Linked DNA regions of Luteibacter rhizovicinus DSM 16549. The protein of the gene in region 1 interacts with the protein of each later gene in a pairwise test. Links are inferred from orthologs where the notes say so. Each region holds a gene or a part of one and is shown on either strand. Other genes may lie near its edges. The genes, in order: ileS and rbsB.

The links.
Region 2: the proteins of ileS (region 1) and rbsB interact in binary tests that used the Escherichia coli proteins (3 or more experiments, as listed by UniProt). The link is inferred for Luteibacter rhizovicinus DSM 16549 from one-to-one orthologs.

The regions. Positions count from the first base shown.
Region 1 is NZ_CP017480.1:300,263-303,997, reverse strand. What follows is about bases 96-3,516. They hold ileS (isoleucine--tRNA ligase), read left to right. Parts: upstream 96-457; coding sequence 458-3,316; downstream 3,317-3,516. Other genes in these bases: lspA (signal peptidase II), read left to right, coding at 3,392-3,516; BJI69_RS01465 (bifunctional riboflavin kinase/FAD synthetase), read left to right, coding at 96-452. Outside these bases: more of BJI69_RS01465, read left to right, coding at 1-95; more of lspA, read left to right, coding at 3,517-3,735. UniProt on the Escherichia coli protein: Catalyzes the attachment of isoleucine to tRNA(Ile). As IleRS can inadvertently accommodate and process structurally similar amino acids such as valine, to avoid such errors it has two additional distinct tRNA(Ile)-dependent editing activities.
Region 2 is NZ_CP017480.1:1,625,815-1,629,028, forward strand. What follows is about bases 289-3,188. They hold rbsB (ribose ABC transporter substrate-binding protein RbsB), read right to left. Parts: upstream 2,257-3,188; coding sequence 1,321-2,256; downstream 289-1,320. Other genes in these bases: BJI69_RS07380 (DNA translocase FtsK), read left to right, coding at 289-1,158; BJI69_RS07390 (ABC transporter permease), read right to left, coding at 2,281-3,188. Outside these bases: more of BJI69_RS07380, read left to right, coding at 1-288; more of BJI69_RS07390, read right to left, coding at 3,189-3,214. UniProt on the Escherichia coli protein: Part of the ABC transporter complex RbsABC involved in ribose import. Binds ribose. Also serves as the primary chemoreceptor for chemotaxis.

The DNA.
Region 1 (3,735 bases):
TGCTCGGCGAGAGTCGTTTCGCCGAGGCCGCCCGCTTGCTCGGGCGCCCATTCGTGATCGACGGACACGTCGAGCACGGGCAGCAGCTGGGCCGCACCCTTGGATATCCGACCGCGAATATCCATCTCAGTGAACGGGTCAGTCCCGTGCAGGGCATTTTCGCTGTACGCATCGGCGTCGGCGACGGTCCCTGCAGCTGGCCCGGTGTAGCGAGCCTCGGTTTCCGGCCGACGGTGAACGAGGTGCGTGAGCCCCTGCTCGAGGCGCACCTGTTCGATTTCTCCGGCGATCTCTACGGCCAGCGCATCGGCGTGGAGTTCGTACGGAAACTGCGTGACGAAGCGAAATTCGACGGCCTCGACGCCCTGACCGCGCAGATGCGCCAGGACGAGATCGCCGCCCGGCAAGCGCTTGGGATGAACCCCATCCTTGCCTCAGAAACCCACGGTTGACAGCGATGACCCAGGATTACAAGAACACGATCAACCTGCCGCAGACGGCCTTCCCGATGCGTGGCGACCTGCCCAAGCGCGAGCCCGGCTGGCTGGCCAACTGGGAGCGCGTGAATCGCTACGCGCAGATCCAGGAAAAGGCGGCCGATCGCGACAAGGTGTTCGTGCTGCACGACGGCCCGCCGTATGCGAATGGTGCGATTCACCTCGGGCACGCCGTGAACAAGGTGCTCAAGGACGTCGTCGTCAAGTCGAAGCTGATGGCGGGCTATCGTGCGCCGTACGTGCCCGGTTGGGACTGCCATGGCCTGCCCATCGAAATCGCGATCGAGAAGAAGTTCGGCAAGGCGGGCGACAAGCTCGACGCCGCCGCCTTCCGGCAGAAGTGCCGCGAATACGCGATGGCGCAGATCGACCTGCAGCGCGTGGACTTCAAGCGCCTCGGCGTCCTGGGCGACTGGGAAAAGCCGTATCGCACGCTCGATTTCACGTACGAAGCCGACATGATCCGCGCGCTTGCGCGCATCGTGGAGAACGGTCATGTCGTGCGTGGCGCGAAGCCGGTCTACTGGTGCTTCGACTGCGGTTCGGCATTGGCCGAGGCCGAGATCGAGTACGCCGACAAGACCTCGCCGGCCGTCGATGTCGCCTACGACGCGGTGGATCCGGTGTCCTTCGGTGCGCTGTTCGGTATCGCCGCCGGCGATGCCATGATCGCCGTGCCGATCTGGACGACCACGCCGTGGACGCTGCCGTCCAGCCAGGCCGTGTCACTCGGTGGCGAGATCGAGTACTCGCTCGTCGAAGGTCCGTCACGTGACGGCAAGCCGCTGCTGCTCGTCGTCGCCTCGGCGCTGGCGGAGAAAGCGCTTGCGCGCTACGGCGTCGACACCGTCAACGTGCTCGGTCGCGTGCAGGGCGCGGTGCTCGAGAACCAGCCGCTGCGTCATCCGTTTTACGACAAGCAGGTCCCGGTCATCCTGGGCGAGCATGTGTCCGACGAAGACGGTACCGGCGCGGTGCACACCTCGCCCGACCACGGTGCGGAAGACTTCGTGGTCAGCCAGCACTACGGCATCGGCACGCTCAACTACGTGGATGGCCGCGGCGTGTACCGCAGCGACCTGCCGCTCGCAGGCGACGTGTCCTTCGCCGGCATGCATATCTGGAAGGCGAACGACGCCATCGTCGACCTGCTTCGCGATCGCGGTGTGCTGCTGGCTTTCGCCAAACTGACGCACAGCTATCCGCACTGCTGGCGCCACAAGACGCCCGTGATCTTCCGTGCCACGCCGCAGTGGTTCATTGGCATGGAGCAGGCGGACCTGCGCCGCACCGCGCTCACCTCGATCAAGTCTGTGCGCTGGGTCCCGGGTTGGGGCGAAGAGCGTATAGCCGGCATGGTCGATGGTCGTCCCGACTGGTGCATCTCGCGCCAGCGCACGTGGGGCGTGCCGATCGCGCTGTTCGTCGACAAGAACACGCATGAGCCGCATCCGGACAGCGTCGAGCTGCTGGAGAAAGTGGCGCAGCGTGTCGCCCGCGAAGGCATCGATGTCTGGTTCTCGCTGGATGCTCGCGAGCTGCTTGGCGACGACGCCGACAAGTACGAGAAGGTCACCGACGTTCTCGACGTGTGGTTCGATTCGGGTGTCAGCCACTTCGCGGTGGTCGGTGCGCGTCCGGAGCTGCAGGCCGGTGACGCCAGCGAATACAAGGTGATGTACCTGGAAGGCTCCGATCAGCATCGCGGCTGGTTCCAGTCGTCGCTGCTCACCTCGGCAGCGATCAACGGCCGTGCACCTTACGACCATGTGCTCACCCACGGTTTCACCGTGGACGCGCAAGGCCGCAAGATGTCCAAGTCCATGGGCAACGGCATCGAGCCGCAGGACATCATGAAGACCCTCGGCGCGGACATCCTGCGCCTGTGGATCTGCTCGACCGACTACCGTAACGAAATGTCCTTGTCGGACGAGATCCTCAAGCGCGTGGCGGACACGTATCGCCGCGTGCGCAACACGGCGCGCTTCCTGCTCGGCAACCTCGACGGCTTCGATCCGGACAAGCACCTGCTGCCGACGGCGGGCTGCCTCGACCTGGATCGCTGGGCTGTGCAGCAGGCCGCCGACACGCAGACGGCGATCGTCGCCGCGTACGAGCGTTACGACTTCCCGGAAATCGTCCAGCGCGTGCAGAATTTCTGCACGAACGAACTCGGTGCGCTGTACCTCGACATCACCAAGGATCGCCTGTACACGATGCCGACCGATAGCCGCGGTCGTCGCAGTGCACAGAGTGCGATGTATCGCATTCTCGAAGCGATGGTCCGCTGGCTTGCACCGATCGTCACCTTCACCGCCGAGGAAATCTGGGCGAGCATGCCCGGGTCGCGCAGCGAGTCCGTGCTGTTCGACACCTGGTACGACGGCCTCGACGTGCGCGAAGACGGCGATGCCCGTGGTTGGTGGTCGACCCTGCTGGCTATTCGCGCATCGGCCTCGCAGGTGCTCGAAGGCATGCGCAAGGGTGGGCAGATCGGCGCCTCGCTCGACGCCACGCTGACGATTCATGCAGACACCGCCACCCAGGCGGCGCTGGCCGAATCGGCGAGCGAGCTACGGTTCTTCTTCATCACGTCCGACGTCACCCTCGCGCCGCTGGAGGGCCGTCCGGCCTCCGCCGAACGCGTGGAGCTGGAGGGTGCCGAGGTCTACGTTTCGGCCGATGTGAGCGACGCGGTGAAGTGCATCCGTTGCTGGCACCATCGCCCGGATGTCGGCGTGGATCCGGCGCATCCCGAGATCTGCGGGCGCTGCGTCGAGAACGTGACAGGGCAGGGCGAAGATCGCTGCTGGTTCTGAGGAACCGGTCCGACCCTATCCATCCGCGCCGCCACATGGCGGCGCGGCCGCTCCGCTTCGACATGGCCTGTCTGAATGACCGTACGCCCCAAACCCAACGCGCTTTCCTGGCTCTGGCTTGCTGCCGCCATGATCGGTCTCGACCAACTCACCAAGTGGTGGGCGCTGACTGCGCTGCAGCCAGCGGAGACGCCGCATCCGGTGATTCCGGGCATCCTCAACTGGACGCTCACCTTCAACACCGGCGCCGCGTTCAGCTTTCTCGCCGATAGCGCGGGCTGGCAGCGCTGGTTCTTCGTGGTGCTGGCCGTGGTGATCAGCACGACCCTGAGCGTCTGGTTGTCGCGTACGCCGCGTGCCGACTGGCGCACGGCGGCGCCCCTGGCCCTGATCGTGGGTGGCGCGCTGGGCAATGTCAT
Region 2 (3,214 bases), 1.3 Mb from region 1 along the record:
CAGATGATCGCGTTGTCCGAAATCCTCGACTCCGCCGAATATCGCGAGTCCGATTCGCTGCTGACCCTGGCGATGGGCAAAGGCATCACCGGCGAGCCCGTGGTGGCCGACCTGGCCAAGGCGCCGCACATGCTGGTTGCCGGCACGACGGGCTCGGGTAAATCGGTCGCGGTGAACGCGATGATCCTGTCGATGCTCTACAAGGCCACGCCTGAAGACGTCCGCATGATCATGATCGATCCGAAGATGCTGGAGCTCTCGGTTTACGAGGGCATTCCGCACCTGCTGGCGCCCGTGGTCACGGACATGAAGCTCGCCGCCAACGCGCTGAACTGGTGCGTCGCCGAGATGGAAAACCGCTACCGCGTGATGTCGGATCTGCGCGTGCGCAACCTCGCCGGTTTCAACCAGAAGGTGCGCGAGGCGCGCGCCGCGGGCAAGCCGCTGTTCAATCCGTTCCCGGCGCATCCCGAAGTACCGGAGCATCTGGATACCTTGCCGATGATCGTGGTGATCATCGACGAGCTGGCCGACCTGATGATGGTCGCCGGCAAGAAGATCGAAGAACTGATCGCACGGCTGGCGCAGAAGGCGCGTGCAGCGGGTATCCACCTGATCCTCGCGACACAGCGCCCCTCGGTCGACGTGATCACCGGACTGATCAAGGCGAACATCCCTACCCGCGTCGCCTTCCAGGTGTCATCGAAGATCGACTCGCGCACCATTCTCGACCAGATGGGCGCCGAGAGCCTGCTCGGCCAGGGTGACATGCTGTTCCTGCCACCAGGTACGGGCTATCCGCAGCGCATCCACGGCGCCTTTGTCGCCGACGAGGAAGTGCATCGCATCGTGGCGTGGCTGAAGCAGTTCGGCGAGCCCGACTACAAGGACGAGATCCTTGCCGGTCCGCCGAGCGACGCGGTCGATGGCGAACCTGGCGAAGACGGCATCGACGCCGAACTGGATCCGTTGTACGACGAAGCGGCGGCCTTTGTACTGCGTTCGCGTCGTGCGTCGATCTCGTTCGTGCAGCGCCAGTTCCGCATCGGTTACAACCGCGCGGCGCGTCTGGTCGAGGCGATGGAAGCGGCAGGGTTGGTGTCGTCGATGGGTATCAACGGGCAGCGCGAAGTCATCGCGCCGGGTCCTTCGGACTAAGCCGCCGCTGGCTTTTTGTGGGAGCCGCTTCAGCGGCGATGCTCTTCCCTGCCAGGAGCATCGCCGCTGAAGCGGCTCCCACAATAAAGCTCCCCATCCGAACATCGCGCATAAAAAAGGCCGGGCCACCGTGAGGGGGCCCGGCCTTTTCACACGAGACGCTTACTGCTTGGTCAGCAGCTTCAGCGGCACGGCGATCGACTTGTCGACCGGCTGCTTGTCGATGAGCTTCTTCGCCGTCTCGACGCCGAGCTTGCCGATTTCTTCCGGCTGCTGGGCGACCGTGGCCGCCATGGCGCCGCTCTGTACGGCGGTCTTGCCGTCCGGCGTGCCGTCGAAGCCGACGACGAGGATCTTCTTGTTCTTGCCAGCCAGGGCCTGCACCGCACCGAGGGCCATTTCGTCGTTCTGCGCGAAGATCGCCTGGACGTCGTTGTTGCCCTGGAGCAGGTTCTCGCTCACCGAGAGGCCTTGCGCACGGTCGAAGTTCGCCGGCTGCTGCGCGACGACCTTCATGCCGGTCGTGGCGATCTGATCGTCGAAGCCCTTGCCGCGCTCACGCGCGGCCGAGGTGCCGGCGACGCCCTGCAGCTCGATGATGTTGCCCTTGCCGTTGAGTTCCTTGGCCAGGAAGTCGGCCGCCATCTTGCCGCCGGCGATGTTGTCCGACGCGATGTGCGATGCGACTTCGGCGCCGTCGACGCCGCGGTCGAGCGTGATTACCGGGATGTTCGCGCGCTGCGCGGACTGTACGGCACCGGCCAGGGCCGAAGAGTCGGTCGGGTTGAGCAGGATGACCGAGACGCGCTTCTGGATCAGATCTTCGACGCTGGAGATCTGGCGAGCCGGATCGTCCTGCGCATCGACGACGACCAGCTGGACGCCGGCGTCCTTGGCGGCCTTCTGGGCGCCATCCTTCAGCTCGACGAAGAACGGGTTGTTCTGCGTCGACAGCGCGAGGCCGATCACCGGCGTGCCCGAAGCGGCGGCGCCGCCAGCGGTGGAGGCGGCGGCCGGCGCGGATTCGCCCGGACCCTGCTGCGAGCAGGCTGCGAGCAGCGTTGCCGCTGCCGCGGCCAGGAATGTGACTTTACGCATGGTGTATTTCCCTCGTTTTTGTTTTTACTGCCGCCTGTCGAGCAGGACAGCGATCAGGATGACAATGCCCTTCACCACCTGCTGGTAGAAAGAGCTTACGCCGAGCAAGTTGAGACCGTTGTTCAGGAAGCCGATCAGCAATGCGCCGATCAGGGTGCCGAAGAGCCAACCGCGGCCGCCGGCCAGGCTGGTGCCACCGAGCACCACCGCGGCGATGGCGTCCAGCTCGTAGCCTGCACCGGCGGTCGCCTGGGCCGAATACAGCCGCGAGGTAAGCACGACGCCCGCGAATGCGGAGAGAAGGCCGGAAAGACCGTAGATGCCGAGCTTCATCGGCGAGATGCGGACACCGGAGAGACGCGCCGCTTCCTCGTTACCGCCGATCGCCACCACGTGACGGCCGAACACCGTGCCGCGCAGAAGGAAACCACAGAGGATGAAGGCAACGGCCATCCAGATGACGGGCAACGGAATCAGGTTGGCGATGTAGCCGCCGCCGAGCATGGCGAAGCCGGGATTGGTCACCGGGATCGGGCTGCCCTGCGTATAAGACAGGGTGAGGCCGCGAAGCAGCGTGACCGTGCCGAGGGTCGCGATGAACGGAGCCACCTTGCCCCAGGACACCAGCGCGCCGTTGACCATGCCGAGCACGAGGCCCAGGCCGAGACCGGCGCCGACCGAAAGCACCATGCCGTGACCGGCGGCCATCAGGCCGGCGGTGATCGCACCGGTGAAGGCGAGGATCGCGCCGACGGAAAGGTCGATGCCGCCGGAGAGAATCACGAAGGTCATGCCGAAGGCGATCAGTGCATTGATCGACACCTGGCGCAACACGGTGAGCAGGTTGCCCGTGGTCAGGAAGTCCGGACTCAGCACCGACAGCACGATGAAGAGGAGCAGCAGTCCGATCACCGAGCCGAGGCGCTGGAACAGCGCCTTGGCCTGGCTCCAGTTGAGT